Regions from separate parts of the Stenotrophomonas sp. 93052_Sma genome, predicted to be linked through region 2. Evidence: riboswitches for the same ligand, from Rfam matches in the RefSeq annotation. Region 2 holds a riboswitch; the other holds the start of a gene.
The links. A riboswitch is a leader RNA that binds a small molecule or an ion and turns the genes downstream of it on or off. The one in region 2 is predicted to bind glycine.
Positions count from the first base shown of each region.

Region 1 (4,093 bases), 820 kb from region 2:
GGCCCGCGAGCGCATACGCATCACCCTGGTCGACCGCCGCAACCACCATCTGTTCCAGCCACTGCTGTACCAGGTGGCCACCGCCGGCCTGTCCGCGCCGGATATCGCCGCGCCGCTGCGCCACATCCTCGGCCACCAGCGCAATGTGGAAGTCCGCCTCGGCGAAGTGGTGACCATCGACAAGCAGGCCCGGCAGATCCGCATGGCCGATGGCAGCACGCTGGACTACGACAGCCTGCTGCTGGCTACCGGCGCCACCCACGCCTACTTCGGCAACGACCAATGGGCCGATGATGCGCCCGGGCTGAAGACGCTGGACGATGCCATCGCACTGCGCCGCAAGCTGCTGCTGGCGTTCGAGCGCGCCGAGGCCGAACCGGACCCGGCGAAGAAGGCGGCGTGGCTGAGCTTCGCCGTGGTCGGCGGTGGACCTACCGGTGTTGAGCTGGCCGGCACTCTGGCAGAAATCGCGCGGCATACGCTGCGCAACGAGTTCCGCCACATCGATCCTGCCAGCGCCAAGGTACGGCTGGTCGAGGCCGGCCCACGCGTGTTGTCTTCGTTCCCGGAAGTGCTTTCGCTGAAGGCGCGCCGTCAGCTGGAAAAGCTGGGCGTGGAAGTGCTGACCGGCACCCCGGTGAGCGACATCGACAGCCAGGGCTTCAAGCTCGGCGATCAGTTCGTACCGGCCCGCACTGTGGTGTGGGCCGCCGGTGTGGCCGCTTCACCGCTGGCGCGCACCCTGGAGGTGCCACTGGACCGCGCTGGACGCGTGCAGGTGCAACCCGACCTCACCCTGCCTGGGCACCCCGAGCTGTTCGTGGCCGGTGACCTGGCCGCACTGAACCAGGCCAATGGCAAGCCGGTACCCGGCGTTGCGCCCGCCGCCAAGCAGATGGGCAAGTACGTGGCCGAGGTGATCCGCGCGCGTCTGCATGGCAAGGCCGCACCGGGGCCGTTCAAGTACGCCGACTTCGGCAACCTCGCCACCATCGGCCGCATGGCCGCGATCGTGCACCTGGGCCGGCTGCAACTCTCGGGCGTCCTCGCCTGGTGGTTCTGGCTGGCCGCACACGTGTTCTTCCTGATCGGCTTCCGCAACCGCATCGTGGTGCTGCTGAACTGGGCCGTGGCGTACTGGAGCTACCAGCGCAGCGCGCGCATCATTTTTGGTGATGACCAGGAAGACCGGCGACCCCGACGGTAGTGCCGGCCGCTGGCCGGCTGCTGCGCGGTCGGATCCCTTTCCGCAGGAAAGGGCTCTGACCCCGTCAACACCATCCACGCATGGCGTGGATCTACCGGTTCATCGGGCCGCCCGGCACCCGCCGTTTCGACCAGGTGCGGCAGAAATCCTCCTTCCTCGCGGCATCGGCAATCTGCGTGCTACTCCAATACCGGGTGATCCAGACTGTCAGTGCGGTACTGCTGAGATGCCAGCGCAGCATGTCGTGCCTTGGCTGCCGCATCAGGTGGCGGCGTGCAACCCAGAACGCTTCGCGCTCGACGTCAGTCGCCTTCTTCAACGCTTCAGGATCGAAGAACCGCGTCGTGAAGCTCCATGGATTCATCGGCTGGAATCCCGTGCGCTGCTCACTGCTGCACGCAGCCATACCACTGGGTGCGCGGTCCGCCGGCTTCGGCCGGCCTTCCACCAGCGCCAGCCCGAGCCGGTACAGCAGGCCAGGCAGCAGTGCGATGCCCGCGGCCAGCATGACGACGGAGATCCATGCTTTGCCGGCAGCACCCATCGCTCACTTCGCCTTTGGTTTTGGATACCACAGTGCGTTGACGATGACCCAGCGCTGGTCGAAGCGCCCCATGTGGAAGTAATCGACGAACCACAGGGTTTCCAGCCGCACCGAGGCGGCGTTGCCGGTCACGTCCAGCACCGTGCAGCGGCGGTCCCATTGATCCTTCGGGGTCTTCAACGCGCCCTGCTTCGTCAGCGCCACCAGTTCTTCCTTCGACATTCGGCGCAGGCCCAGGCGTTCGTCGGGCGTATCGCCGAGCACCGCGCGCTTGGCCAGGTCCGGGTGCAGGGAACGGGCGACACGCTGCGGGTCGGCTTCCAGCTGGCCGTCGACGTAATCATGGCAGGTGGCTTCAATGGCCTCGAGGGTGGCCGGATCGGCAGTGGGGCTCGTTGCTGCGGAAAGAGCGAACAGCAGGGCAATCGTGGACATCCGGGTCTCCAGCTCTGGGCGCGGGGTGATCATGGCATGGGCCAAGTGGCCCATCCACGCATGGCGTGGATCTACAGAAGCGTCTCGGCCGGTTCCTGCAGCCAGGCCAGCTTGCGTTCGCGCGGCTGCTGCTTGAGTTGCCACTCGGCCCGCGAGGCGGCGGCCCGGTCCGGGTACTCGCGCACGGCCAGCACGCGCAGCGGCGGCCGTGCCCGGGTGTAGCGCGCCCTTGCCGGCCTGGTGGGCGGCGAAACGCGCCTCCACATCGGTGCTGATGCCGGCGTAGTAGCTGCCATCGCGGCATTCGAGCAGGTACAGGAACCACGGGCGGAGGGACGGGGCCATGCCCGGATTATGCCGTGCTGCACTGCAGCGGATATACTGGCGCCCGAATGCAGGAGAGAGGCGCCGCGCTGGCGCCCGCCGAAGGCGCAGGCTCCCATGATCGCTCAGGCCGGTGGGCTGGAATCCCACCAACCATGCATTCGACTCGCCGAGCTGGAGAGAGGTCACCGGGCATGCCCGGGACGATCCGCCGAAGGGGCACGCGGCCAACGCCGCTGAACTCTCAGGCAAAAGGACAGCGGGAGCGGCACCGGTCATCGTCATCCCGTCATTGCGCAGGCAGTGGCGGTAGTCGCGCATGGCCGGCCCCACCGCGCCCGGAGCCTGTCCCATGCTGCTGTCCATCATCTACCTGATCGCCATTTCCGCCGAAGCCATGACCGGCGCGCTGTCCGCCGGCCGTCGCCGCATGGACCTGTTCGGGGTGGTCATGATCGCCTGCGTCACCGCCCTCGGGGGCGGTTCGCTGCGCGACATCCTGCTCGGCCACTACCCGCTCGGCTGGGTGAAGCATCCCGAGTACCTGGGCTTCACCGTGTGCGCGGCGCTGATCGCCACCTGGGTGGCGCGCTGGATGCACCACTTCCGCCGCACCTTCCTGGTGCTCGATGGCCTGGGCCTGATCGCCTTCACCCTGATCGGCTGTTCGATCGCGCGAGGCCGGCCATGCCATGCCGATCGTGCTGATCGCCGGCATGCTGACCGGTGCCTTCGGTGGCGTGCTGCGCGACATTCTCTGCAACGAGGTGCCGCTGATCTTCCAGAAGGAGCTGTACGCGATCATCGCGCTGCTGACCGGCGCGGCCTACCTGTTGCTGCTGCACTGGGGCGTGGCCGACGCCACCGCGATCCTGTGCTGCCTCGGCGGCGGCTTCGCGCTGCGCCTGCTGGCGATCCACTACCGCTGGGAAATGCCGAAGTTCGTGTACCACGACGAAGTGCATTGATTGTTTGACGGTAGTGCCGGCCGCTGGCCGGCAACACGGCACGCGCCCGCAGATTCCGGCAGGTTGCCGGCCAGCGGCCGGCACTACCGAATGCGTTGCATGACCATGGTCATGCGGCATTGGCCGGGGTGATTGGCTACCATTGTCACCCCGTCGCTGCCGCGACGGCATCCAGCCACGCCGCGCCCGCGGCCCCGCCAGACAACTCCCTCCCCGCTGCCCGTGGTGCCGTGAACGCGCCGACGGGCCCGCATGTCCCTGCGCGCGCAGGGCGCAGGATGCCCCATGTCTGTCGCCGAAAATTCCCGCTTCCGTCGTGCCCGCCTGTTGTGGGCGGTGCTGGCCATCGCCCTCGTCGCCGTTCTGGCGTGGTGGCTGTGGCCCCGGAATGGCGCCGGCAGCAGCGACGATGCGCCGGGCAAGACGGTGCCGGTACGCGTGGCACGCGCCAGCGCCGAGCCGCTGGTGCTGCGCCTGAAGGCGGTCGGTACGGTCACCCCGCTGCACAGCGTGGTGGTACGCAGCCGCGTGGATGGCGAACTGCTACGGCTGCATTTCCAGGAAGGCCAGCAGGTGAAGGCCGGCGATCTGCTGGCGCAGATCGACCCGCGCCCG
Region 1 is NZ_CM151134.1:4,446,454-4,450,546, forward strand. It holds gene ACZK2V_RS20770 (NAD(P)/FAD-dependent oxidoreductase) at 1-1,207, shown strand, start outside; gene ACZK2V_RS20775 (hypothetical protein) at 1,299-1,751, opposite strand; gene ACZK2V_RS20780 (nuclear transport factor 2 family protein) at 1,755-2,186, opposite strand; partial or broken gene ACZK2V_RS20785 (GIY-YIG nuclease family protein) at 2,258-2,531, opposite strand; glycine riboswitch at 2,572-2,661, shown strand; glycine riboswitch at 2,675-2,778, shown strand; partial or broken gene ACZK2V_RS20790 (trimeric intracellular cation channel family protein) at 2,863-3,478, shown strand; gene ACZK2V_RS20795 (MdtA/MuxA family multidrug efflux RND transporter periplasmic adaptor subunit) at 3,764-4,093, shown strand, end outside.
Region 1: it holds a riboswitch for glycine, as region 2 does, so the genes downstream of both, ACZK2V_RS20790 (trimeric intracellular cation channel family protein) here and gcvP (aminomethyl-transferring glycine dehydrogenase) in region 2, are expected to answer to the same signal.

Region 2 (4,093 bases):
TCGGCATGCGGCTCCACCGGCGAGGCCTGGGCAGCGGCCTTGTTGGCGGCCTGCTTTTCCTGGCGACGGCGCTGGTCGCGGCGGGTCTTGGAGCTGGTGGACATGGTGCGGTACCGCTGCGAGGGGGGCGCAAGGATAGCGCACCCCGCCCGCAGCGCTGCTTCACGCGTGCTCGATCCAGTATGGTCAGTCCAGCACCTTGCCGTGCCGCCAGTAGCCCATGAAGGTGATCGCGCGGCGGTCCAGCCCGCAATCGCGCACCAGGTGGCGGCGGATCGCCATCACTGCCCCCGCCTCGCCCGCCACCCAGGCGTACAGCGGCCCGGCCACGCGGGTATCGGCCTGCTCCCAGAGGATCTGCGTATCGACGTCGATCTCCTCCAGCGCATCGCCGGCAGCCACACCCGAGGCCGCGGCCAACCTTGCCTGGACTGCCTGCAGCAAGGGCTGCCCGTACGCCGCCTGCCCGCGCGGCAACCAGACCAGCTCGGCCGTGGCCGGCGCCTTCAGGGGAACCGCATCACCGGCCTGCGCCACTTCCAGCAGGGCCAACGTACGCGGCGGATCCACCATGGCCGCCAGTTCCTCGAGAATGCCGGCCACGGCCGGCAGCGCGGTCTCGTCAGCCACCAGCAGCACCTGGCCAACGCCGGCCGGCGGCTTCCATTCCCAGCCCTCGCTGCTGTCGGCGCAGTCGGCATCCGGGGCCAGCAGCACCACACGGTCGCCCGGCCGTGCATGCATGGCCCAGCGCGAGGCGGGGCCGGTCACGCCGTGGATGACGAAATCGACGTCGACCTCGCCCTGCTCGGCGCGCAGCTGGCGGATGGTGTAGGTGCGCATCGGCGGGCGCTGGTCGTCCGGCAGGGCCCGATAGCGTGGATACCAGTCCTCGCCGCTGGGGACCTGCGGCACCTCCTGGCCGGGCAAGGGGAAGAACACCTTGATGCGCTGGTCCGGGCCTTCGGTCTTCATCCGCGCCACGTCGGCACCGGTGAACACCATGCGGTCCAGGGAAGGGGAAAGAACGCGGCGCTCCTTCAGCGCCACCTCGAACAGGCGGTAGGTCTGCTGCGCAGCCATGGGGGAACCTCATGCAACGACATCGGATTGGCTGGCTGTCGTGCACCCGTGCACCGGCTGGCTGGAGTGCCCAGCCTAGTCCGGTGGTTTCCCGTCGCAAGCGCTGCCGGCGTCGCGGCCTGCCCTATCCCTGCACGCTGCTCAGTGACTCGTGCAGACTGCCTGCGCCGCGCGTTCACGCTGGTGTTCCCAGTACCAGAACACGAAACCAGCACCGAAGAACGCGGCCTGGCCCAACGCCAGGTGCAGCGGGCTGGCGCTCAGCAGCGGCGATACCACGCCGGCCACCACGGTGCTGATCATCAGCTGCACGAAGGCCTGCAGCGACGAGGCCAGGCCGCGCTGGTGCGGGTACATGTCCAGCACCGCCAGCGCCAGGATCGGGAAGATCAGCGCCATGCCCATGCCGCCCAGGAAGATCGGCAGCACCGCCCACGGCAGCACGAACTGCGGGGCCAGCGCCACGTAGCCGACGTTCAACAGCACCGACAGCGCGCACAGGCCGAAACCGATGGCGACCTGGCGGGTGGGCGTGGTGTGCCCGGCCATGCGCCCTGACAGGAACGAACCAGTGGTCATGCCGCCGATGGTGGGGATGAACAGCCAGGCGAAGCCGCCCTCGCCCAGATGCAGATGCTGCATCACGAACACCGGCGCCGAGGAGATGTACAGGAAGATTCCACCGAAGCCGATGCTGCCGGCCAGCGCCAGGCGCAGGAAGCGCGGGTTGAAGCCGATGCGCAGGTAATCACGCATCAACGTGCGCGGCGACAACGGCACGCGCGCTTCAACCGGATGGGTCTCCGGCAGGTAGCGCGCAGTGGCCGCCAGCAGGACCAGCCCGAACACCACCAGGAACCAGAAGATCAGCGGCCAGCCGGCGCCACTGAGCAGGATCCAGCCACCGATGATCGGTGCGATGGCCGGGGCGATGCCGAACAGCATCGACACCTGGCTCATCAGGCGCTGCGCGTCGTGGCCATGGTAGAGATCGCGGATCACCGCGCGGCCAACGATCATGCCGACACCCGCCGACAGGCCCTGCAGCGCGCGGAACGCCAGCAGCGTGGTGAGGTCGGTGGACAGCGCGCAGCCGACCGAGGCGCCGACGAACACCACCAGGCCACCGAGGATCACCCACTTGCGGCCCCAGGCATCGGACAGCGGGCCGTGCGCCAGGCTCATCAGGCCGTAGAACAGCAGGTACACGCTGATGGTCTGCTGCACCGCCACTTCGTCCACCGCCAGGCGCTGGGCCAGCTGCGGGAACGCCGGGAAGATGGTGTCGATCGAGAACGGACCGAACATGGCCAGACCGGCGAGCAGCAGGGCCATGCGGCGGGTGGAGGGAGCAACAGCGGCGGTCATGGGGAAGGCGTCCGGCAGGGCCATGCGCGGCACGCACGGCGGGCGCCGGTCCCCTTCTGCAGGGACGGCGCCAGATGAATTCGGGTATCCACCCATCATAGGTGGGGATTGCGCCCGATGCCATGCAGCGGTGCACAAAACGCACGGACGGGCCATCGGCCATTCAGGCGCGGCGGCCATGCCTGGAGGCGGCCGGCGGGCCCGCAACGGGCTATAATCAGCGGGCAACACGGTGGGAGAAGCGGAACACCGCTGCCGAAGGCGCAACGCCCGTAATCGCTCAGGCCCGATACCACCCGTAACAGAACTCTGGAGAGACCGGTTCGATCCGGCGCCGAAGGGGCACGAAGCTGCGGTCCGCCGCGCTTTTAAACTCTCAGGCAAAAGGACAGAGGGGCGCCCCGCAGACCGCCGACCGGCGGCTTGTGCCCGTGCGTGTGCCCTTTCCTGACGGATCCTTCGCCATGTCCCAGAACACCCCTTCCCTGCGTGAGCTCGAGCACCACAATGCGTTCGTCGAGCGCCACATCGGCCCCAACGACGCCGAGATCGCGCAGATGCTCGATGTCGTCGGCCACGCGTCGCTGGATGGCATGACCGATGCCATCGTACCGGCCAAGATCAAGTCGCCGGCGCCGCTGGCGCTGCCGGAGTCGATGACCGAAGTGCAGGCACTGGCGAAGATCCGTGCGATCGCCGACAAGAACACCGTGCTGCGCAGCTTCATCGGCCAGGGCTACTACGGTACCCACACGCCGAACGTGATCCTGCGCAACATCCTGGAAAACCCGGCCTGGTACACCGCCTACACCCCGTACCAGGCGGAAATCTCGCAGGGCCGCATGGAAGCGCTGATCAACTTCCAGACCCTGTGCGCCGACCTCACCGGCATGGAAATCGCCAACGCCTCGCTGCTGGACGAAGCCACTGCCGCCGCCGAAGCGATGACCCTGGCCAAGCGTTCGGCCAAGTCGAAGTCGGACACCTTCTTCGTGCACGACGCCGTGCACCCGCAGACCTTGGAACTGCTGCGTACCCGCGCAGAACCCATGGGCATCGTGCTGCGCGTCGGCACCCCGGCCGAAGCACTGGAAGCGGAAGCCTTCGGCCTGCTGCTGCAGTACCCGGACACCTTCGGCCAGGTCGGCGACTACAAGGCGCTGGTCGACGCCGTGCACGCACGCGGCGGCCTGGTGGCCGTGGCCACCGACCTGCTGGCCCTGACCCTGCTGGCCGCCCCGGGCGAATGGGGCGCGGACATCGTGGTCGGCAACAGCCAGCGTTTCGGCGTGCCGTTCGGCTTCGGCGGCCCGCACGCCGCGTTCATGGCCTGCCGTGACGCCTACAAGCGCTCGATGCCGGGCCGCCTGATCGGCGTCTCGGTCGATGCCCAGGGCAACCCGGCCTACCGCCTGACCCTGCAGACCCGCGAGCAGCACATCCGCCGCGAGAAGGCCACGTCCAACATCTGCACCGCACAGGTGCTGCTGGCGGTGATGGCCTCGATGTACGCCGTTTACCACGGCCCGGACGGCCTGACCCGCATCGCCCGCCGCACCCATCGCCTAGCCTCGATCCTGGCCGCCGCGCTGCGCAACGCCGGCGTGCAGGTCGGTGGTGACTTCTTCGACACCCTGCATGT
Region 2 is NZ_CM151134.1:3,628,923-3,633,015, forward strand. It holds gene ACZK2V_RS17095 (hypothetical protein) at 1-104, opposite strand, end outside; gene ACZK2V_RS17100 (siderophore-interacting protein) at 187-1,083, opposite strand; gene ACZK2V_RS17105 (multidrug effflux MFS transporter) at 1,225-2,451, opposite strand; glycine riboswitch at 2,751-2,853, shown strand; gene gcvP (aminomethyl-transferring glycine dehydrogenase) at 2,916-4,093, shown strand, end outside.